Regions from separate parts of the Mesorhizobium sp. CCNWLY176 genome, predicted to be linked through region 2. Evidence: predicted binding sites of a transcription regulator. Region 2 holds the regulator's gene; each other region holds the start of a gene.
What was found. Region 2 encodes PhoB, which activates phosphate uptake and scavenging genes when phosphate is short. Its sites were predicted from a motif close to TGTCATNNANCTGTCAT; they were not measured.
Positions count from the first base shown of each region.

Region 1: the regulator PhoB is predicted to act here: its motif matches at 1,415-1,431, upstream of phnF (phosphonate metabolism transcriptional regulator PhnF).
Region 3: the regulator PhoB is predicted to act here: its motif matches at 1,933-1,949, upstream of WBQ96_RS10010 (alkaline phosphatase D family protein).
Region 4: the regulator PhoB is predicted to act here: its motif matches at 4,136-4,152, upstream of WBQ96_RS24830 (DUF2794 domain-containing protein).

Region 1 covers NZ_JBBBDZ010000009.1:201,095-206,986, reverse strand. Annotated here, with positions in the region: gene WBQ96_RS16920 (carbon-phosphorus lyase complex subunit PhnI) at 1-257, opposite strand, end outside; gene phnH (phosphonate C-P lyase system protein PhnH) at 261-866, opposite strand; gene phnG (phosphonate C-P lyase system protein PhnG) at 866-1,336, opposite strand; gene phnF (phosphonate metabolism transcriptional regulator PhnF) at 1,442-2,188, shown strand; gene WBQ96_RS16900 (PaaI family thioesterase) at 2,413-2,862, opposite strand; gene WBQ96_RS16895 (translocation/assembly module TamB domain-containing protein) at 3,038-5,892, opposite strand, start outside.
Region 2 covers NZ_JBBBDZ010000005.1:352,539-358,430, forward strand. Annotated here, with positions in the region: gene pstC (phosphate ABC transporter permease subunit PstC) at 1-1,327, shown strand, start outside; gene pstA (phosphate ABC transporter permease PstA) at 1,324-2,640, shown strand; gene pstB (phosphate ABC transporter ATP-binding protein PstB) at 2,655-3,479, shown strand; gene phoU (phosphate signaling complex protein PhoU) at 3,513-4,220, shown strand; gene phoB (phosphate regulon transcriptional regulator PhoB) at 4,343-5,032, shown strand; gene WBQ96_RS11525 (ROK family protein) at 5,036-5,892, opposite strand, start outside.
Region 3 covers NZ_JBBBDZ010000005.1:46,298-52,189, forward strand. Annotated here, with positions in the region: gene WBQ96_RS10005 (M3 family metallopeptidase) at 1-1,900, shown strand, start outside; gene WBQ96_RS10010 (alkaline phosphatase D family protein) at 2,024-3,607, shown strand; gene WBQ96_RS10015 (adenylate/guanylate cyclase domain-containing protein) at 3,661-5,376, opposite strand; gene typA (translational GTPase TypA) at 5,623-5,892, shown strand, end outside.
Region 4 covers NZ_JBBBDZ010000019.1:55,457-61,348, reverse strand. Annotated here, with positions in the region: gene WBQ96_RS24845 (ABC transporter permease) at 1-2,037, shown strand, start outside; gene WBQ96_RS24840 (Bax inhibitor-1/YccA family protein) at 2,268-3,047, shown strand; gene WBQ96_RS24835 (GNAT family N-acetyltransferase) at 3,159-3,728, shown strand; gene WBQ96_RS24830 (DUF2794 domain-containing protein) at 3,734-4,120, opposite strand; gene WBQ96_RS24825 (DUF1223 domain-containing protein) at 4,581-5,345, opposite strand; gene WBQ96_RS24820 (ceramidase domain-containing protein) at 5,540-5,892, shown strand, end outside.

The DNA of each region.
Region 1 (5,892 bases), on a different contig from region 2:
GGCAGCGTGGTGCGGTAAGCGCGGACGAGGAAGATCGCCTCGATCATGTCGCCGCGCGCCTGGGCGATGGCGAGTGCTGCCAGTTCGCTATCGTAGAGCGAGCCCTCGGCCATGACGCGATCAACGCCGAGCGCCAACTGCTCGACGATCTGGTCGAGGCGTATGGCGGGCACGGAGCGGTCGCCGCGCCGACGGTCGGCGAGAAGCTGGTGTGCGTTGGAAATGGCGGCATCGCCGCCCTTTACGGCCACATACATGGGTCAGGCCTCCATGGTCTTGATGCGCGTGGTGCGCGGCAGGCAGGCGATGCCTTCGGGCGCCGCCAGGATGACATCGACGCCGCGCGGGAAACGGGCGCGGTTCTGCTTCCACTGCTCGACGAAATGACGCGGCAGCGGGGTTGGCGCGAGCATTGCCGCCTTCTCGATGCCGGGGCCTTCGAGCAGCAGGTTTTCGCCGGAAGACAGGCTGGTCACCTGCAGGATCAGCGTGGTCGAGCGATCCGGATACTCTTGCGTGCCTTGCGCGAAATTTTCGAGCGCGATCAGCTCGGCCGGGCTGGAGACGAGCGCGAAATGCGCGTCCGCCGGTGTGTGGGCAAGCGGCGCGCCGCTGTGAAAGCCGAGCCAATGCTTTGCGGCGGCTGAGGCCTGCAGGGCGGGATCGAGCCAGAGCGGCGTGTCGTTGTCGCAGAAGGTCAACGCCACGGCACCGGCGACCAGCGACAACGGTGCCGGCGGCACGGTCAGGCCGCCGCAAGGCTGGATGGTGCCCGGACGGGCCATCGCATCCATGACGGCGCGAAACACCGCCTGCGCATCGAATACGGGATTGGCGAAGCCGCCGTCGATTGCCTGCGTTTCCATCAATCCTCTCCGCGTACCATGGTGAAGAAATCGACCTTCGTCGCCGCCGTCTCGGCACGGCGCGTTTCGTCGGCAGCAAGCTGCTCCGCGCGCAGCGGCTCGATGATGCTGGCTTCGATCTCGGCGCGGCGCGTAGCGTCCTGCCAGAGCGCATCGGCGATGGCCGACAGCAGCGCCTTTTCCTTGTCGCGGCCGAGCGCATAGGCGTGGCCGACAGCACCGCCCTCGACCCGCACCGTGGCACGGGTGACGGTCGCCTCGCCGAAATTGAACGGCGCGCCGCCGCCGCCGATGCGTCCGCGCACGGTGACGAGCCCGGTTTCCGGTCCGCGCAGCTTTTGCGCCTCGCGCGGCAGGCAGGCCTCAGCCCACAATGCCTTGAGCCTGTCGCCCGGAGCAAGGGAGAGCGCCGCCATCGCCGCCTTGCGGCCCGCCGCCTCTTCCCGTTCCTGCCGTCTGTCTGTTTTCATCGTCCGGTCCGCCGTTGCAAAATTTGTCTATTGCTCTATACAACCATACAAATTATACTCCCTTTCTAACGCCTGTCCATGACGGTGCGATGACGGGGTGAAAAAATGGGCTCGGAAGACAGTCAACTCGGGATGGAGCGGCGCAGCGGGGTCGCGCTGTGGCGGCAGGTCGCCGACCGCATCAGACACGGCATCGGCGGCGGCACGCTTGGCGACGGGCACAAGCTGCCGCCGGAAATCTGGCTGTCCGAGCATTTCGGCGTGAACCGTCACACCGTGCGCGCGGCAATCGCAGCGCTGGTGCAGGAAGGCGTGCTGCGGGCAGAACAGGGCCGCGGCACCTTCATCGAAAGCCGCAAGCGCCTCGCCTACCCGATCTCGGCGCGTACGCGCTTTTCAACAGGCATGCAGCATCAGACGCGCGACCGGCGCGGCATACTCCTGGGGCATCAACAGGAGGAAGCCAGTGCGCGCGTGGCGGAAGCGCTGGCGCTTGAACCGGGCGCGCCGGTGCTGCGGCTGGAAACGGTGAGCGAAGCGGACGGACGGCGCGTGGGGCGCGCGACGGGCTGGTTCGATGCCGTACGCTTTCCGGGTTTTGAAAAAGCCTATGCCGAGACGGGTTCCATCACCTCATCCTTCGCCCGTTATGGCGTGAACGACTATCTGCGCCGCTCGACACTGGTCTCGGCGCGCCATGCCGATGCCGATGATCTGGAGAATTTGAGGCTCTCGCCCGGTGCAATCGTGCTGGTGGCGATTGCGATCAATGACGATCTCGAAGGGCGGCCGATCCAGTTTGCTGAGACGCGTTTTGCCGCGGATCTGGTGGAGCTGACGGTGGAGACTTGAGGGATAGGGCGCACGCTTTCGAAGCTGGCGCTGCCCCTCACCCTTACCCTCTCCCCGTAAGAACGGGGAGAGGGGGTCGTGGACGTTGCGGCTAACCTCTTTCCTTCCCGTCGTTACAGGGAAAGGATGAGGCTCCCACGTTGAAGTCTCCCTCTCCCCGTTCTTACGGGGAGAGGGTAAGGGTGAGGGGCAGCTCTGCCTTATCGCCCGAGTTGATCTACCCTCTACCGCTCCATCACAATCAGCGTCGACGTGGCACTTGCATAAAGTTTGCCGTCGCGGTCCATCAGCTTCGCCTCGGAAAACCCGGCGCGGCGGCCGAAGGAAAGCACGCGACCTTCGGCGCGCAGCAGTCCGGTGTCCTTGGTGATCGCCTTGTGATAGGCGACCTTCAGTTCCAGCGTCGAATAGGCCTGGGTGGCGCTGAGCTTCGAGTGGACGGCGCAACCGCAGGCCGAATCGAGCAGCGTGGCGGCGTAGCCGCCATGGACCATGCCGATGGGGTTGTAGACCGACAGGCTGGGCGTGCCTTCGAAGACGGCAAAGCCGTCGTCGACCTGGACCAGCCGGAAATCCAGCGTTTCGGCTATGGGCGGACGCCCGCCCGAAGCGATCAGCGCCCGAAGCTGTTCGAGCCCGGTCAGGCCGGGGCCCATTTCGGCGGCAAGGTTCATGGTGGATGGCTCCAATGGAAACTGTCACTAGGTTTGTCGAGATTCAGGTCAGGACGCGCCGAAAATGATGGTCTTCGAGAACCGGAGCGGAGCGTACGTTTTGTACGTGAGCACCGGAAGCGCAGAAGACCATCATTTGCAGGCCGTCATCACCTGAATACGACAAACCGAGCGGTCAGTAATCCTTTTCGTAGAAGACGCCAAGGCTGGAATCGCCGCCGGTGCCGACCGCGCCGCGCGCCTTGAGGTCCTTGGTGATGTCGAGGTTGATCGTGCCCTTGGTTGAGCCTTCGGCACCGGCCTCGACGCCGAGATAGATGTTGTCCTGGATGTAGCGGCCGGCGCGCACGGCGGCATTGCCTTCGCTGTCTGTGACGACATCGAGATCGTCGAGGCCGGTCGCGCCGCGCAGGCTGCCGATCAGCGAATTGTTCGAGCCGCCGGCGAGTTCGGCAGCGGCAGCGGCAAGCTGAGCGATCTGGAAGGCCGACAATTCGCTGATGCCGCGATTGAAGATCAGGCGCGCCAGCACCTCGTCCTGCGGCAGCTCCGGCTGCGAGGAGAATTTGACATTGATGTCGGAGGCGCGGCCGCTGACAGTGATGAAGACCGTGATGTCGGAGCCTTGCGAACGGGCGACGAAATTCAGGAACGGGTCGAGGTCGCCGACAAGCGTCACCGAACCTTCGTCGAAGGTGATGCGCTGGCCGAGGATGCCGAGGCGCCCACGGATGAGATCGAAGCCGCCGACCGGCTGGATGTTGGAGACGGGACCGGTGAGGCGCAGCGATCCGCCAAGCTCGGCATCCAGTCCGCGGCCGCGCACGAAGATGCGATTGGGCGCGTTCACGCTGATGTCCAGCCGCACGACGCTCGGCCGGCCGGTCGGTGTCGGCGTGCCGTCATTGGCGCGGGCGCGCTTCAGCGTTTCCACGACGCCCTTCGACGGATGGATGTGCTTGACGTCAAGCGCCGCCGCGCCGCCGGCAAAGCTTTCCGGCACGGTGATTTCGGCGCGCTCGACATTGATCGTGCCGGACAGAAGCGGATCGCGCGTCAGCGGGCCGGTGAAGGCCAGCGCGCCGCTGACGGTGGCGACGACGAGATTGCCGTCGGCATAGCGGGCCTGGTTGAGCGTGACGCGGATATCGGCCGGGAAGTTTGCTGCCGCATTGAGCGAGACCGTACCTGTAGCCCCGATGGCGCCGCCGGCGGCGAGGTTGGCCGAGACGTTGCGCAGCGTGACGCGGTCGCCGTCGATCGTGCCCATGACGGCGATGGAGCGCAGGCGCGTGTTGCTTTCGGGATCGACGAACTCCGCGCCCTGCGTCGAGAACATGCCGCGTATCGCCGGCTGCTTGAGGTTGCCGGAAACGGTGGCGTTGACCTGCAGCGTACCGCCCGCCTGCGCGCCGCGATCGGCAAGGAAGCGGTTGGCGAGCGCGAGCGGCGCCTCGCCCCGGACGGAAAGATCAAGGCCGTTGCCGGAAACGGGCAAGCGCCCGCTGGCTGATACCGTCAGTCCCTGCGGGCCGTTGACGGTGGCGGAGGAAAGCGTGAGGACCTTGTTGCCAAAGCTGCCGGATGCGTTGATTTCCAGCGGCGTGGCACCTGCGGAATCGAGCGCTGCGGCGCGGACACCAGCACCGCGCAGGTTGAAGGAGGCTGCCGGATTGGCAAGCTGGCCGGTGACCTTGGCTGTGCCGGAAATATTGCCGCCGAGATTTTGGCCGGAAGCTGCAGCGTTCAGCACCGCCAGCGGGAAGGACTCCAGCCCGATATCGAGCGCCATCGCGCCCTTGTCGAGCGGCACCGCGCCGCTGGCCGTGGCGCGCAGGCCCTCCGGGCTGGTGACCGCGGCCTTCAGGTTCAGGCGGTTGGCGCTCGACGTGCCGTCGGCATCGAGATTGATCGAGTTGAGGCCAGCCTGTCGGAGTGCCGCGGCAGCGATGGAGCGGCCCTGGATGTTGAACTTCACGTCCGGGCTGGCGCGCGTGCCGCCAATATTGGCCGTGCCGTTGACCGTGCCTGCCAGCGCCAGATCGGGCTTGATGGCATTGGCGATCGCCAGCGGCAGATTGGCGATGTTGACCGCCAGATCGAGCTTGTCGGCGATCTCGCCTCGCGCGGTGACGCGGCCGCCGCCGACATCGAGCGCGACGTTGTCGATGGTGATGGTCTGGCCGCGCATCTGGATCGCCGCCGGTTGAGTCAGGCGGGCAGCGAGACTGCCCTGCGTCACGTCAGCATTCTGGAGCGCCAGGCGGTAGCCGCCCTCGATGGGCGTGAGCGCGCCGCCGGTGGAGACCTTGGCGCCATTGTCGAGTGCTGCGTCGGCCTTGAAGTTGGTGGTCTGGCCCTGCTGCTGGGCGGTGGCCTGCAAGGTGGTGACATTGATGCCGCCAGCGGAGAGCTTGCTGGCGTTGAGCGATCCGTCGGCAATCGGCACGTTGAACAGGTCGGCCACCTTGGCATTGAGATCGGCCTTGCCGAGCTTGATGGTGTCGACGGCAAGATCGTTCACGTCGGCGCGCACGGTGGCGTTCTGCTTGCCGTCCTGATGGCTGAGCGCGATATCGGCGTCGACCGCGCCAGTGGCTTCCTTGAGCAACAGCGCGGCAGCCGTGGAAACATCGGGGGCTGCGAGGGTCAGTTTGCCGTCGAGGAGACCGGCCTTTTCCTGCGTCACGTCGCCGGTAATGCGCGCACCGCCGGCGGTGAATTTGAGATCGCCGAGGCGCTTCTCGTTTTCCGTCACGGCAAGCGCGGAGGCCAGCTCGATGCGCACGCCATCAAGGAAGGCATCGCCCATGATCTGGCCGTTGAGGTTGCTGTTCTGCAGCGTGCCTTCGAAGCCAAGCACGGCGTTCTTGAGGTTCTTGCCGACCAGCGCGCCGGTGGGAACCTCGGCGCCGAAGGTCAGGCCGATGAGGCCGTCGGAGCCGTTCGCCCTGCCCTTGGCGGTCAGGCGGCCGGAGGCTTTTTCCGAGACCAGCGCCAGATCGCTCAGCGCGAGATCGAAGTTGAAAT
Region 2 (5,892 bases):
CCTGCTCGCCACGCTGCCAGCACTTCTCCTGCTGGCCATCTGGAGCATCGGCTCCAGCGTCTATCTCAACAGTCATATCAACGGCCAGTTGCCGGCACAGACCGCTGAAAGCGCCATTGCCAGCCGCACATTGGCCGCCAGCCTGACCAAGAGCCTCGCCAACGGTTTGCGTAAGCTTGAGCCGGAAGCGGCCAACAATTTGCCGGCTACCTTCGCCGAGCTGCAGCCCATGCTTGCGGCGCGCGGCGTAGCACTGGCGCCGGATACGCAGGACTACATGATACCGATCGCGGTGGATGCCAACCGCACGCAGGATACGATGCAACTGATCGGCGGCGTCCTGGTTCTCGCGCTTGCCGTCGCTGGTGCCGTCTTCGGCCTTTCTCAGATCAAAGTCAGGGCGCGTGCGCGCAACAATGTCGAACGGCTCATTCTCTGGGGCCTGCTCGGCGCCTCGACCATCGCCATCCTGACGACGGTCGGCATCGTGCTTTCGATGCTGTTCCAGTCGATCAACTTCTTCGAGCGCGTACCCTTCTTCAGCTTCTTCTTCGGCACCGTCTGGGACCCGCGCTTCGCTGCCGCCGGTGCGGGCGAGTCGGCTGGCCAGTTCGGCCTGATCCCGCTTCTCGCCGGCACACTCTATATCGCGCTGGTCGCCATGCTGGTTGCCGTGCCGGTCGGCCTGATGTCTGCGGTCTACATGGCCGAATACGCTTCGCCGAAGGTTCGTGCCGTGGTCAAGCCGGCGCTGGAACTGCTCGCCGGCATCCCGACCATCGTCTACGGTATTTTCGCGCTGGTGACGCTTGGACCCTTCCTGCGCGACCTCAGTGCAGCCCTTGCCGGCGGCACCTCCTTCATCCAGGCGCAGAGCATTCTGACGGCCGGTCTCGTCATGGGCGTCATGCTCATCCCGGTCGTGTCTTCGCTTTCCGACGACATCATCACCGCGGTGCCGAGGGCCATGCGTGACGGCTCGCTCGGCCTCGGTGCTACGCGTTCGGAGACGATCCGCAAGGTCATCCTGCCTGCCGCGCTGCCGGGCATCGTCGGCGCCATCCTGCTCACCGCCTCGCGCGCCATCGGCGAAACGATGATCGTGGTGCTTGCCGCGGGCGTGGCCGCCAACCTGACGCTCAACCCGTTCGAAGCGATGACCACCATCACCGTCAAGATCGTCAATCAGCTCACCGGCGACCTCGAGTTCAACTCGCCGCAGACGCTCGTCGCCTTCGCGCTCGGCATCACGCTCTTCTTCCTGACGCTGATCATGAACATCTTCGCCCTCTACATCGTGCGCAAGTACCGGGAACAGTACGAATGACCGACATTTCCATGGACACAGTTGCCGGCGCCGTCCCCCGTCCGCGCCGCGATATCGGGCTGAAGCGCCGCTACGCCGCCGAACGCCGCTTCCGCATCTACGGCATGCTGGCGATCTCTGTCGGCCTCATCTTCCTGGCGATCATGCTGTTTTCGATCGTCTCCAAGGGCTACACGGCGTTCTGGCAGACGACGGTGTCGCTGCCGATCAATTTCGACGAGAAGATCCTCGATCCGGACAACAAGCGCGCCACCGATCCGAGCGTGCTGATTTCGGCAAACTATCCGAAGCTTGCCGAGAACGCGCTGGTCGCCAAGCTGGGGATCAACCCGGATGACAAGGTGACGATCCGCAAGCTCAAGGGCTTCCTGTCGGACGGCGCCCGCACGCAGCTGCGTGACGTGGTTGCGGCCGATCCATCGGTCATCGGCACGACCCGCAACGTCGACATCCTAGCCGCCGCCAATCTCGACTCGGCCTTCAAGGGCCAGATCGATCTCAACGTCGATGAGGCGCGGCGCAAGGTTTCCGACCAGCAGGTCATCTGGATGAAGCAACTCACGGCCGACGGTTCGATGGCCGAGCGTTTCAACAAGGGCCTGTTCACCTTCGGCGCTTCCAGCCGTCCTGAGACCTCGGGCATGGGCGTGGCGATCATCGGTTCCTTTTACATGATGGTGATCGTGCTTCTGCTTGCTTTGCCGATCGGCGTCGCAGCCTCGATCTATCTCGAGGAATTCGCCAAGAAGGGCCGTCTGACCGACCTGATCGAGGTCAACATCAACAATCTCGCCGCCGTGCCATCGATTGTCTTCGGCCTGCTCGGCCTGTCGGTGTTCATCAACTTCCTCGGCCTGCCGCGTTCGGCCGCTTTCGTCGGCGGTCTCGTTCTGACCCTGATGACGCTTCCGACGATCATCATCGCCACCCGCGCAGCCCTTGCCGCCGTGCCGCCGTCGATCCGTTCGGCAGCGTTGGGTCTCGGGGCATCCAAGATGCAGATGGTGTTCCAGCACATATTGCCGCTGGCTGCCCCCGGCATCCTGACCGGCACCATCATAGGCCTGGCGCGTGCACTGGGCGAGACGGCACCACTGCTCTTGATCGGCATGGTCGCCTTCGTTGCCAATTATCCGACAACGCCCTTTGAGCCGGCGACGGCCTTGCCGGTGCAGATCTATATGTGGGCAAACGAGGCCGAGCGCGCCTTCGTCGAGCGCATGTCGGGCGCCATCATTATCCTGCTCATCTTCCTGATGGCGATGAACATCACCGCGATCGTGCTGCGCCGCCGCTTCGAACGGCGCTGGTAGAAAAGGACCATGTTATGAACATCATGACCGAGAAAGCACTCGAAAGCGCAGTGAGCGATAAAATGAGCGGCACACCCAACGAAATCATCAAGATGCGCGGCAACAAGGTCGGCGTGTTTTACGGCGAGAAGCAGGCGCTGTTCGATGTCGATCTCGACGTGCGCGAAAACCAGGTGACGGCGCTGATCGGCCCTTCGGGCTGCGGCAAGTCGACCTTCCTGCGCTGCCTCAACCGCATGAACGACACGATCGACAGCGCGCGGGTGACCGGCAAGATCACGCTCGACAATGAAGACATCTACGACAAGAACATCGACGTGGTCGAACTGCGCGCCCGCGTCGGCATGGTCTTCCAGAAGCCGAACCCGTTCCCGAAGTCGATCTACGAGAACGTCGCCTACGGGCCGCGCATCCATGGGCTGGCCAAGAAGAAGTCCGATATGGATCATGTCGTCGAGACCAGCCTGAAGAAGGCCGGCCTGTTCAACGAGGTCAAGGACCGCCTGCTCGAACCCGGCACCGGGCTTTCCGGCGGCCAGCAGCAGCGCCTGTGCATCGCGCGCGCCATCGCGGTGTCGCCCGAGGTGATCCTGATGGACGAGCCGTGCTCTGCGCTTGATCCGATCGCCACCGCAAGGGTCGAGGAACTGATCGACGAACTGCGCCAGAACTACACGATCGTCATCGTCACTCACTCGATGCAGCAGGCAGCGCGCGTTTCGCAGCGCACGGCGATGTTCCATCTCGGCTATCTCGTCGAGGAGGGTGCGACCGACAAGATGTTCACCAACCCCGACGACAAGCGAACCCAGGACTACATCACCGGCCGCTTCGGCTGACGCGAACACGACGCGGATTGCAAGGACAGCATCATGGGCGAACATACCGTCACCTCTTTCGATGAAGATCTGGGACATATCGACCGTCTCATCCGGGACATGGGCGACCTGGCCGGCGCGATGGTCAGCGCTTCGATCCAGGCGCTGGTTCAGTCCGACAATGCGCTCGGCCAGCGCGTCGTTTCTGACGACGCCATCATGGATGCGCGCCAGCGCGAGCTGGACGAGCGCGCGATCACGTTGATCGCCAAGCGCCAGCCGATGGCGCAGGACCTGCGCGCGGTTGTCGGCGCCATCCGCATGGCCGGTGATCTGGAGCGGATCGGCGATCTCGCCAAGAACATCGCCAAGCGCGTCAGCGCAGTCGGCCAGAGCGCCACGCCGCGCGACCTTGCCCATTCGATCGAGGCGATGTCGGGCATGGTGCTGGATCAGGTTCGGGAAGTGGTCGACCACTATGTGTCGCGCCGGCCTGACGAACTGCAGGCGCTGCGCGCCGCTGACGAGAAGATCGACGTCAAATACACCGCCGTGTTCCGCGAGCTCCTGACCTACATGATGGAAGACCCGCGCAACATTACCGCTTGCACGCACCTTCTGTTCTGCGCCAAGAATCTGGAGCGCATCGGCGACCATGTCACCAACATTGCCGAAAACGCCTATTATGTGATGACCGGAAAGCAGCTTCCGCTCAATCGGCCGAAGCAGGACGAGACGTCGATGACCGCACCCGCCGCCTGAGGCGTGTCGATAGCGGAGATTTAAAAGGGTAAGCTTGCTCCACCGGCGGTGCGAAACCCGCCGGACACCATGCGAAAGGCGAGGGGGCTCGAACCGGATCGCGTTAACAGGACGGCAAATTGATGATCGCACCCAAAGTCATGGTGGTGGAAGACGAAGAGCCGCTGGGCGTGCTGCTTCGCTATAATCTCGAATCGGAAGGCTATCAGGTCGAGATCGTGCCGCGCGGCGACGAGGCCGAAATCAGGCTTCAGGAAAACGTGCCCGATCTTCTGGTGCTCGACTGGATGCTGCCGGCGGTTTCCGGCATCGAACTTTGCCGCCGGCTGAGAATGCGTCCCGAAACCGAACGCCTGCCGATCATCATGCTGACGGCGCGTGGCGAGGAAAGCGACCGCGTGCGTGGCCTTTCCACCGGCGCCGACGACTATCTGGTCAAGCCGTTCTCGACGCCGGAATTCATGGCGCGGGTGCGCGCACTGCTGCGCCGCGCCAAGCCGGAAGTGCTTTCCAGCGTGCTCAAGGTCGGCGATATCGTGCTCGACCGCGAGGCGCACCGCGTCTATCGCAAGAAGAGCGAGATCAAGCTCGGGCCGACGGAATTCCGCCTGCTCGAATTCATGATGCGCCATCCCGGCCGCGTCTTCTCGCGCAGCCAGCTTCTCGACAATGTCTGGGGCGAGACGATCTATATCGACGAGCGCACCGTGGACGTGCATGTCGGCCGGCTGCGCAAGGCCGTCAATACAGGCCGAATGCCCGACGTCATCCGCACCATCCGCGGCTCTGGCTACGCGATCCGCGAGGACTGATTTTCAGGCTACGTTCCTGCCCGCTGCTGCCGGGCTTGCGCCCGGTGCAAAAATTTCCTGATCGACGAAGGTCAGCGCCTGCATGGTGCAGCCTTCGCGGATAAGCGGAAGCTCGTTCGGCTCGGTGTCGAAGGAGATCGCCTTGTTGTGCTGGCCGCCGGCGGTCCTGTCGATCGCTTCGCGCAGCGCCGGCTCGATCAGGTCGAAAGCGGTGGCGCCAATGCCGACGACGGCGACCGGAGCGGGATCGATCAGCGCGAACAGGCTGCCAAGGCCGAAGCCGATCGCTTCGCCAGCCTTGCGGAACGCTTCGCGCTCGGGGCCGTCGCTCGCGCGTGCGCTATCTGCCAGCATGCGCATGTCGCCATCGCTGATGTCGGCGAGCGGCGCATCGTCTTCGCTTGCCTGTTTTGCCTTGCGCCAGATGGCATAGTTGCCGGCATAGGCTTCGACGCAGCCGCGCCGGCCGCAGCGGCAGAGCGCGCCATCGGGCCGATGGATCATATGGCCGAACTCGCCACCGGAGGATTGCGTGCCGGTGAAGAGCTCGCCCTTCAGCACCATGCCCATGCCGATGCCGTGCGAAAGCAGCACGGCGATGAAGTCATTGTGGTAGCGCTCGGGCTTGCGCCATCTCAGCGCCACCGCAATCATGTTGCAGTCGTTCTCGACGGTCACGGGAATGCCGGTTGCTTCCTCGATGATGTCGGCGAAAGCGATGTGGGTATGCGCTGTGATCGGCGTCCACAGCATCGCGCGGGACGTGGAATCGGTGATGCCCTGCACGGCCATGCCGATGCGCATCACCCGCCGGCCGGCCGATTTACGCAGCGCGATCTGCCGGCGCACCATGGCCACGC
Region 3 (5,892 bases), 310 kb from region 2:
CGCAAACAGCGAGGACCGGCCGACGGTCGACAATACGTTGAAGGCGCTGGAACTTGCCGGCGATGCGCTCGACCGCGTCTCCTCGATCTTCTGGTGCCGGGCCGGCGCTCACACCAATGACGACATCCAGGCGCTGGAACGCGATATCTCGCCGAAGATGGCGCGGCATTTCTCGGCGATCTCGATGAACGAGAAGCTGTTTGCGCGCATCGACGATCTCTATGAGCGCCGTGCATCTCTCAACCTGGACCCCGAGACGCTGCGGGTGCTGGAGCGCAGCTGGAAAGGCTTTGTCCGCGCCGGCGCCAAGCTCTATGCCGATGGCAAGAAGCGGCTTGCTTCGATCAATGAAGAGCTAGCCTCGCTCGGTGCGAAATTCGGCCAGAACGTGCTGGCCGACGAGCGCGACTGGGTGCTGTTCCTTGACGAGGGCGATCTCGCCGGCCTGCCCGAATTCGTGAAAAGCGCCATGGCACAGGCGGCCGAATCGCGCGGCCAGAAAGGGCGCTATGCGGTTACGCTGTCGCGCTCGATCTACGAGCCCTTCACGACATTCTCGCAGCGCCGCGACCTGCGCGAAAAGGCGTTCCGTGCCTTCACCATGCGCGGCCAGAACGGCGGCGCGACCGACAATGGCGCGGTGGTGAAGAGGACGCTGGAGCTGCGCGCCGAAAAGGCGAAGCTCGTCGGCTATGAAAGCTTTGCGGCGCTGAAGCTCGATGACACGATGGCAAAGACGCCGGCCGCAGTCATGTCGCTGCTGGAGCCGGTTTGGGACAAGGCTCGCGAAAAGGCTGCCGCAGACGAGATCGATCTGCAGCGCCTCGCCGCTGCCGAGGGCAGCAACGAGAAGCTGGCAGCCTGGGATTGGCGCCACTATCAGGAGAAGCTGCGCGCCGAGAAATATGCCTTCGACGAAGCCGAGCTGAAGCCATATCTGCAGCTTGAGCGTGTCATCGAGGCCTGTTTCGATGTGGCCACACGCCTGTTCGGCGTCACTTTCGTTGAACGGCAGGGCATCCCGGCCTGGCATCCGGATGCGCGTGTCTTCGAAGTGCGCAACGCCAATGGCAGTTTCCGTGGCCTGTTCCTGGCCGACTACTTCGCCCGCCCGTCGAAGCGCTCGGGCGCGTGGATGAGCGCGCTGCAATCGGGCTACAAGCTCGGCAAGGGCTCGACACCGATCATCTACAACATCATGAACTTCGCCAAGCCGGCGGAAGGCGAACCCGCCCTTCTGTCGCTCGACGAGGCAAAGACGCTGTTCCACGAATTCGGCCACGCCCTGCATGGCATGCTGACGGACGTGACATGGCCGTCGGTCGCGGGAACCTCGGTTTCGCGCGATTTCGTCGAACTGCCGTCGCAGCTTTATGAGCACTGGCTGACCGTGCCGGAGGTTCTGGAAAAACACGCGCTGCACTACAAGACCGGCAAGCCGATGCCGAAGGCGCTGCTCGACAAGATGCTGGCGGCACGGACCTTCGGGGCCGGCTTCAACACCGTCGAGTTCACATCTTCGGCGCTCGTCGACATGGCTTATCACGCGCGGCCCGATGCGCCGGAAAATCCGCTCGCCTTCGAGGCCGAGACGCTGAAAAAGCTGCATATGCCTGATGCGATCGTCATGCGTCACCGCACGCCGCATTTCCAGCACGTGTTTTCCGGTGAGGGCTATTCGGCCGGCTATTATTCCTACATGTGGTCGGAAGTGCTCGATGCCGACGCCTTCGCCGCATTCGAGGAAACCGGCAATGCCTTCGACCCGGCCATGGCCGAGCGGCTGCGCAAATACATCTACGCCGCCGGCGGTTCGGCCGATCCTGAAGAGCTCTACACGGCCTTCCGCGGCAAGATGCCGACGCCCGACGCGATGATGGAGAAGCGTGGGCTGATCTGAGCAGCACTTTCGACGGCGGACAATCGCTGAACCGTCATCGAAAATTCATCAAACCGCAATCGCCCTGCAACATGCAGGGGCGATGGCTGTCTCCCGAATGTTCACGCCATCCAGGAGACAGCCATGAACAAGTTCGCTCGCCTTTCCCGGCGCGCCTTCGTCGCGTCGGCAGGTGCCGCCGGCATCGTCAGCGCCTCGGGCCTCGCCATGCCCTTCTATTCCCGCGCCAATGCACGGCCGAGCTTCACGCATGGCGTCCAGTCGGGCGATGTCGACGCGACTTCCGGCATGGTGTGGACGCGCACCGATCGCCCGGCGCGCGTGATGTTCGAGGTGTCCTCGACCGAAAATTTCGCCAATGCCACCAGGCTTGCGCCGCTCAACACCCTGCCGGATGGCGATCTGACGGTGAAGCGGCTGCTTACCGATCTCGCTTCCGATCAGGACATATTCTATCGTATGACGGCGGCTGACCTTGCCGACATCAATACCGTGTCCGAGCCGATCGTCGGGCGCTTCCGCACCGCACCGGCCTCCAGGCGCAACATCCGCTTTGCCTGGTCGGGCGATACCGCCGGCCAGGGCTGGGGCATCGACGAGACCGGTATGAAGACCTACGCCACCATGGCAAAGCACACGCCCGATTTCTTCCTGCATTCCGGCGACACCATCTATGCCGACGGCGCGATGACCGACGAGGTCGATCTCAAGGACGGCACCAAGTGGAAGAACACGGTGCTGATCGACGAGAAGCGCAAGGTCGCCGAGACGCTGGACGAATATCGCGGCCAGTGGAAATACAACCTTCTCGATAAAAACGTTCTGGCGCTGAACGCCATCTGCCCGACCTTCTTCCAGTGGGACGACCACGAGGTCACCAACAATTGGTCAAGCTCGAAGAACCTGATGGCGGACGACCGCTATACGGAAAAGTCGATCGCGCTGCTGTCGGCCCGCGCCGGCCGCGCCTTCCACGAGATGACGCCGATCCGCTTCACGCCGGCAGAACCCGGCCGTGTCTATCGCAAGATAGCCTATGGGCCGCTGGTCGACGTGTTCTTCCTCGACATGCGCTCCTATCGAGGTCCGAACGGCGAGGCCGAGTCGATGCTGGATACGCTGACGCCGGAGGCCCGCATCCTTGGCGAAGAGCAGATCCGCTGGCTGAAGCGTGAACTGGCCAATTCGAAGGCGACCTGGAAGGTGATCGCCGCCGATATGCCGCTGGGCGTGGTCGTCTGGGACAATGGCAAGGACAAGAAGGGCGCCGAAGCCGTTTCCAATGGTGACAACGGCCCGGCCAAGGGCCGCGAACTGGAAATCGCCGATCTCCTGCGCTTCATCAAGAATGCCGGCATCGACAACACGGTGTGGCTGACCGCGGATGTGCACTATACGGCCGCCCACTACTACAACCCGGACAAGGCGCAGTTCCAGGACTTCAGCCCGTTCTGGGAGTTCGTTTCCGGCCCGCTCCATTCCGGCACTTTCGGGCCGAACGACCTCGACATGACTTTCGGCCCCGAGCTGAAATTCATCAAAGCACCGAGCGCCGAGCAGGGCCAGAACCTGCCGCCATCGGCTGGTCTGCAGTTCTTCGGACTGGTCGATATCGACGGCGCCAGCGAGCAACTGACCGTGCGGCTGATGGATCGGGACGACAACGAACTCTACAAGATGACGCTCGATCCGGTTCGAGCGGCCTGATTTCGCAACTTCCTGATGGCCGGGCGTATCCCGCCCGGCCGTCTATCTCGTGACTACGCGGCGTCGGCTGCAGGCTTCTGCGCAACGATGGGAAGCGTCGCGCCCCGCGGCACGACGCGCACCTTGAGCGGCAACGCGCGGCCGCGAATATCGATGTCGTGGATATCGAAGCCCGACAGGTCGAGCCCGGACAGTTGGACGACCGTTTCGGAGACGACGACCGTGGCGTTGAACTCCTTGGCCGCCAGTTCCAGCCGGCTGGCGATATTGACGGTGTCGCCGACCGCCGTCACGCCCATGACATCGCGGTAGCCCATCGCGCCGACGATCGCGGGGCCGGCGTGGATGCCGATCGCGACCCGGAGCGGTGAGCTTATCTCGCCGGCCAGATCGTCATTGAGCTGCTCGAGGTCCCTGATGATGGCAGCTGCGGCGGCAAGCGCCTGCCGGCACGCCTCGACATTGGTGGTGTCGACGCCGAACAGGGCCATGGCGCCGTCGCCGATGAACTTGTCCATCCTGCCGCCGGCCTGTTCGACGGCTTTTCCGACCATGGCGAAATAGCGGTTGAGCAGGAAGACGATGTCGAAGGGCAGGCGATGGTCGGCAAGGCCGGTGAAATTGCGGATATCGCAGAACAGCACCGCGACCTCCCTTTCGCGGCCGGGTATCACCGGCTGTCCGGGCAGGAGCAGGCGATTGCGGTCGGGCACCAGCAGCGGCGTCACGCTGACATTTCCGGTCGGGCGCAGCTGGCAGGCCAGCCGCACATCCGGATCGGCCCCCAGCCGCTTGAGAGTTGCCTGCTCGACTGAATTGGGCGACGGCAGATTTTCCAGACCCTCGGAAACCTTGATCCGGCAGGTCGAGCAGCGTCCCTTGCCACCGCAGACCGCATAATGCGGGATGCCGCCGACACGGCTTGCTTCCAGAACGCTGTATCCCCGGGCAACGCGAACGACATGACCGTCGGAATAGCGGACTTCTATGAGATTGCGTCTTTCCCGGTAGGCCCGTAGCGCCCGCAGCGCGAACACGCCGGCGAGCAGGCCGCCGAAGCCGAGATAAACGCTTCGGATCAGCATTTCCTTGATCTGCTTGTCGGCGGCGATGACCGGCGCGTTGATTGGCGGCGGCGTTGCCCCGATCGAAGCGATGGTCCTGCCGCCCTCGACGAAACCGAGCAGCGCCAGAACGGGAACAAGTACTGCAATAATCAGCAGCCAAGGGGCGACCCGCGGGTACCAATGGCGGTAACGCAGCCAGAAATAGAGGCCGAGGCAGCCATGTATCCATATCACGATCGTGGCGACGGACTGCCTCACCCCGCCTACGGGAGAGGCAACCCAGAGCGATCGCAGGACATAGCGGTAACTGTCCTCGACGCCGGTCAGCGTGTGGAAAACCCGCGTTCCGATGACATGCTCGGCAATCAGCAGCGGAATGGCGAAGCCGAGAACGATCTGGAATATCTCGCGCATCGGCATGATGAGCCCGCGCTTGCGGTAGAGGGACAGCAGCGCCAGCGCGAGATGGACCGACACCGCGCCATAAAGTGCGACGGTGCCCAGCGGATTGCGCCAGATCATCAGAAACCACGGCCGCATCGTCTCGGCGGCCGACAGCGACACCAGCAGCAGCGCATGGTTGAGCAGGTGCATGGTGACGAATGTCATCAGCACCATGCCGGAGACGAGCCGCGCCGTCCGCAAATTCCTGTCGGAGAACAGTCTTCTTGCTGGGGCCTGCGATAATTGCGGTGCGGCCATATGCTGTCGTTTCGCTCCTCACCTCGTAGACAGGGTTTAAGGCTGCGCGCTTCACAGTCAATAAGCGCCTGCCGTCTCTTCCGGTCAATTCGCGGTTATCCGGGCTGGAAAACGCCACGAAACGGCGCCTTGCATGGCTGCCCTGCGCCGTCCCCCTTTCGCAATTGCGAAAAACCATGTAAGAGCGCGCGCAAATGAAACGCGGCGCGTCGCCAGGCTGTGCCCGCAACCCTCCCGAGTGAAAACATGAAACTTCGCAACATCGCGATCATCGCGCACGTCGACCATGGGAAGACAACCCTTGTCGACCAGCTTCTCAAACAGGCTGGCTCGTTCCGAGAAAACCAGCGCGTTGCCGAACGCGCGATGGATTCGAACGATCTCGAAAAGGAACGCGGCATCACCATCCTTGCCAAGGCGACCTCGGTCGACTGGAAGGACACGCGCGTCAACATCGTCGATACACCGGGCCACGCCGATTTCGGCGGCGAGGTGGAACGCATCCTGTCGATGGTG
Region 4 (5,892 bases), on a different contig from region 2:
CTGCGCGCAAAAGTCACCACCGAGCCGGACGCGGTTTCGGAAGGGTTCGGGTTTGCGCCGCGCCTCATGGTATCGCTGGATGGCCTGCGCGCCTCCGGCCTGGTCCAGCCCGGCAGCCTGGTCGAATATGCCTACAAGGTGCGGCTGGCCGACGGCAGCAGCGAGGCAGCCGTGACTTCGGTGCGCGAGGAAGCGACGGAAAAGTTTCCACAAGCGGGCTGGAGCATCCGCACGCGCACCAATGCGGCACCTGCGCTCTCTTCCAACATCGAGCGGTTTTCGCAGTTCCTGACGCTGGTCGGGCTGACGGCGCTGGTCGTCGGCGGGGTTGGCGTCGCTAATGCCGTGCGCGCCTATCTCGACGGCAAGCGAGGCGTCATCGCCACTTTTAAGAGCCTCGGTGCTTCGGGCGGCTTCGTCTTCACTGTCTATCTCGTGCAGATACTGATCATCGCCGTCATCGGCATCGTCATCGGGCTGGTCGTCGGCGCGCTGATGCCGTTTGCGGCGAGTGCCGCACTTTCGTCCGTCATTCCAGTGCCTGCCGAAGGCGGCATTTATCCAGGTGCATTGGCGATGGCTGCGCTGTTTGGCTTGCTGGTGACGCTGGCCTTTGCGCTGCTGCCGCTCGGCCGGGCGCGAGACGTGCCGGCAACCGCGCTGTTTCGTGAAATGGGGTTCGGCGGCGGTGGCTTGCCGCGCCGCATTTATGTCGTCGGTGCTCTCGGCATTGCAGCCCTTCTGGCGCTGCTCGCCATCTGGTTTTCGGGTGACCGGCGCATCGCGGCGATCTTCGTTGGCGCGACGATCTTTGCCTTCATCGTGCTGCGCAGCGTCGGTGTCGGTGTGCAGTGGCTGGCGAGGAAAAGCCCGCGCCTGCGCTCGACGGCGCTCAGGCTTGCCGTCGGCAACATCCATCGCCCCGGCGCGCTGACGCCGTCGGTCGTGCTTTCGCTCGGCCTTGGCCTGACGCTGCTGGTGACGCTGGCGCTGATCGACGGCAATCTTCGGCAGCAGATCGCCGGCAGCCTGCCGAAACAGGCGCCGAACTTCTTCTTCGTCGATATCCAGAGCACGGATGTCGATGCCTTCTCCGCGCTGGTCGAGAAGGAAGCTCCTGACGGCAAGCTGGTGCGCGTGCCGATGCTGCGTGGCCGCGTCATGGCGCTGAACGGCGTCGACGTGCAGAAACTGACGGTGCCGCCGGCGGGCGCCTGGGTGCTGCGCGGCGACCGTGGCCTGACCTATGCGAAGAACCAGCCTGAAAACTCGACGCTGAGCGCCGGCACATGGTGGCCGGAGGATTATTCGGGCGAGCCGCTGGTGTCCTTCGCGGCGGAAGAAGCCGGCGAGCTTGGCCTGAAGCTCGGCGATACGGTGACGGTCAATGTGCTTGGCCGCAACGTCACGGCAAAGATCGCCAATTTCCGCGAAGTTCAGTGGGAATCGATGGGCATCAATTTTGTCATGGTGTTTTCGCCCAACACATTTGCCGGCGCGCCGCATTCCTGGCTGGCGACGCTTTTGACGCCGAATGCCGACAGCGCCGAGGAGACGCGGCTGCTCAATGCCGTCACCCGCGCCTTCCCCGCCGTGACCACGGTGCGCGTCAAGGATGCGCTGGAAGTGGTGAACCGCATCGTCGGCCAGCTCGGCACGGCGATCCGGGCGGCGGCAAGCGTGGCGCTGATCGCCTCGGTGCTGGTGCTGGCCGGCGCGCTCGCCGCCGGCAACCGCGCGCGGGTCCATGATGCGGTGGTACTCAAGACGCTGGGCGCGACGCGGCGGACGCTGATTGCCGCCTTCTCGCTCGAATACATGCTGATCGGCCTGGCGACGGCGGTTTTCGCGCTCGCTGCCGGCGGCGTTGCGGCGTGGTTTGTTGTCGCACGAATCATGACGCTGCCGTCGAGTTTTCTACCCGAGGTGGCGGTGGCAACGATCCTGATAGCGCTCACTGTGACGGTCGGCATCGGTCTTATCGGCACCTGGAGAGTGTTGGGACACAAGGCGGCGCCGGTGCTGCGGAATCTGTAGCGGGCCGGCCTGTCAATCGATCGAAGGAGCTAGGCGCCGCTAGTCCTGATGGCGAAAAACGACATTTTTTGCCTTTTTCGTGCGATCACGAGGCATTGCGGCGTGTAACGGGTCTTGTTCTCGTCAAAAAGAATCATCATATTTGCCGCAGGCATGCTGGAGTCCCGCCAGCGGCGCCTGGGTTCATTTGAACCTGACACCCGACGGGGCAGAAGCAATAGAGGAAATCAATGGCTGACCTTCGCAACTATCAGACGCATGTCGCGAACGCGGGCACCCGCGCCGACGGCGTCATCGACGAGGGCCTGCGCGCCTACATGCTCAAGGTTTACAACCTTATGGCGCTTGGGCTCGCAATCACCGGTGTGGCCGCTCTCGCCACCATGATGATGGCGACCACCAACGATCCGGCGACCGCTGTCGCCACACTTGCCAACGGCAAGATGCTGACCAGCCTCGGCGTGGCCCTTTATGGCTCACCGCTGAAGTGGGTCGTCATGCTCGCTCCGCTCGGCATGGTGTTCTTCCTGAGCGCCCGTATCCAGTCGATGAGTGTTTCCGGCGCGCAGACCGCGTTCTGGGTTTTCGCCGGCCTGATGGGCCTGTCGCTGTCGTCGATCTTCCTGGTCTTCACGGCACAGAGCATCACGCAGACCTTCTTCGTGACCGCCGCCGCCTTCGGCGCGCTGTCGCTGTTCGGCTACACCACCAAGCGTGACCTGACCGGCATGGGCACCTTCCTGGTGATGGGCGTGTTCGGCCTGATCATCGCCATGGTCGTCAACATCTTCCTGGCGTCGCCTGCCCTGCAGTTCGCCATCTCGGCGATCGGCGTGCTGATATTCTCCGGCCTCACCGCCTATGACACGCAGAAGATCAAGGAGATGTATTTCGATGGCGACGACGTGCTCGTTTCCGGCCGCAAGGCGATCATGGGCGCGCTGACGCTGTATCTCGACTTCATCAACCTGTTCACCTTCCTGCTGCAGTTCCTCGGCAACCGCGAGTAATCGCGACCACCGCTGGACCAGCAACAAGACCGGGGCGGCCCAAAAGGCCGCCCTTTTCTTTTGTCTCGACGCCTGCTTTTATTCGTGCATGTCAGTTCGAGTGCGTAAATTATGAGCAACATCAATATCCGGGCGGCAGAGCCATCCGACCTCGATTCGATAACGGTGATCTACGCGGACGCGGTCGATCATGGCACGGCGAGCTACGAGCTCGAGCCGCCGTCACGCGCCGAAATGGGAGAGCGATTCGCCAGCCTGCGGGCCGACGGCTACCCCTATGTCGTTGCGGAGGAAGGTGGCCGAATCATCGGCTATGCCTATGCAGGGGCCTTCCGCGCCCGTCCGGCCTACCGCTTCATCGTCGAGAATTCCATCTATGTCGCGCCCGAAGCCAAGGGCAAGGGCGTCGGCCGGGCGCTGCTTGAACGGCTGATCACTGAAGCGACCGCGCTCGGCTTCCGGCAGATGATCGCCGTGATCGGCGATGGCTCGCCGCAGAGCCCGTCCGTCAGGCTGCACGAAAAACTGGGCTTCATCCATTCAGGCAGGCTGGAAGGGTCGGGCTACAAGCACGGCCGCTGGCTCGACACGGTGTTCATGCAGTTTCCGATGAATGGTGGTGCCGAGCTGCAACCCGATCCGGACTCGCTGCCGGAGCGGAAATTCCGCGGAAAAGCGTAGCGAAATCAAGCTTCTACGAGTTTCAGCGTCTTGTCGAAGACGCCGAGGACGCGGGCAAGTTCATGCCCGCGCTTGAGGATCAGGCCGCCGGCTGCGACGACGCTGAAGGCGCCCTGCTTGCGGGCGAGCTTCGGGTTCTTGACGATCTGGAACAGCGGTGTCTCGCTGGCGCGCCGGAATACCGAGAATACGGCGCGGTCGGGAAGGCGGTCTATGGCGTAGTCGCGCCATTCGTTTGCGGCGACCATCCGGCCGTAAAGACGAAGAATCTGTTCGAGCTCACGCCTCTCGAAGGAAACCGGTAGCTCCTGCCGCTCGCGCCTGGCCTCGTGAAGGGGAATCAATATTGCTGATTCCTGACCATCCTCCGCTCCACCTCCGCGATCGGTCATGCAGCTTAACCTTCCGTGACAGTTTGGCGACAAGAGAGTCGCGCTTTCGCCCGTGAAAAGCAAGCCCTGCTGCTCGAATACGCCCTAGGGTAGAATCAAGCCGGGTTCCTGTAACAAATCCGTACACTCTGTTTTTATAGGTGATACGCTGCCACAATTCTGACACCTTTTGCACAAGCTGCCGCCTCAATGTCAGTCGACTTTGCGGGTGTTGCCTGAGACGGTTCGGTCCGGCACCGGCCTGTAAACCCCAAGCCCCCCGCCCACGGGTCAGAGTCGGATCGAACCAACCTCAGCCTCCCAAGGAGGCTGAGTGCGACGATCCCAAATAAATTCGAACCGGTGTCAGCTCAGTTTGGCCCCGGTTTTTTGTTAGCTGAACGCTGGCGGAGCCACGGCTACAGCCTGTATGGAAATATCGCGCTGGTCGCTTCAGATAGCGCCCGGCACGACAGATCCGTCAGATGCGGTTGCCCTCCGGCTTGCGGTAGATGGCGGCACCCAGGACGGGGCCGGGCATGCCATCCTTGCCGACTGCCTGGAGCAGCACGGCAAAACCGCCCTTGGTGGCGATCTTGGTTGCCGGCAGTTCGTACCTTGCGGCCTTCCCGTGCCACATCCCGGCGCTCTGGATATCTGACACGGCGTTGACGTAGGTGACCGTGCGGCCCTTGTTCTCGCCCCGGGGCACGGCAATTGCCTGCGGCGCGTTGAAATATACCAGAACGACATGGGCCTTGGCCGGGCTCTGGCTCGCCGCCGATCCCGTTTCAATGACCAGGCTTTCGCCGGTAAGCTTGACGCTCACGTCGACGCTGAGGCCTTGCTCGGCTTTGTTCAGTTCTTCGAACGCATCCAGTATGTCGTCGCGCTTGGCGCCGTTGACGTGGATGCGGCCGTTGATCACTGCCTGGGGGGTGTAGACGGAGCGTGTCCCGAAGGAGCGCATATAGGCGTATTGGCGGTCGGTGCTGTCGGGGCTGCTGAGCGTGTCGCGCCAGCCGAGATAATCCCAATAGTCGACATGATAGGCCAGCGCCACGTAGTCACCCTTGGTGGCAAACTTCTCGAACAGGGCATCCGCCGGGGGGCAGGAACTGCAGCCCTGGCTGGTGAACAGCTCGATCACACCTAGAGGTCGCGTGCCATCGGCTGCCGCTGCCGCCGTGAGGGCCGGCATCGCCAGCGCTACGACCGCCAGCCGAGAGAAAAAACGCAATTCCATGGTCGTTCCACAATCCCCACCGGCCTTTAGCCGGGCTTTTTCATTGCCGAAACAATAGGCAGTGCGACAATCAACGGGAAGTCACGTTGCGGTGACACGGTGACCTGGTCGTGCCTTATAGTGTTGTAACGAGTGGTAAAGGTGCCAAGGCTAACGTCTCCGATATTGAAGCTCCAGCCAAAGACCTTCCGCGAATGCCCAACACCCTGTTCGATCATGTCGATCTCTACTGCGAAAGATTGGGCCCGGAACTCTGGGCGGAGCCGGCCAATGCGCTGACTAACCTGGCCTTCGTTGCCGCCGGCCTGTGGGGCGTGCGGGAGGTGCGCAGGCGCGGCACCGGCACGTTTGCCGAAGTGCTGGCGTGGTGGGCGGTGGCAATCGGCATCGGCTCGGCGCTGTTCCACACCTTCGCCAACCGGCTGACGATCTGGGCCGACGTTCTGCCGATTGCCGGCTTCACCCTTGCCTATACGCTTCTGAATCTGCGCCGCTTTCTCGGCTTCGGCTGGCCGAAGTCGATCGCGATCTTTGTGGGCTTCTATGC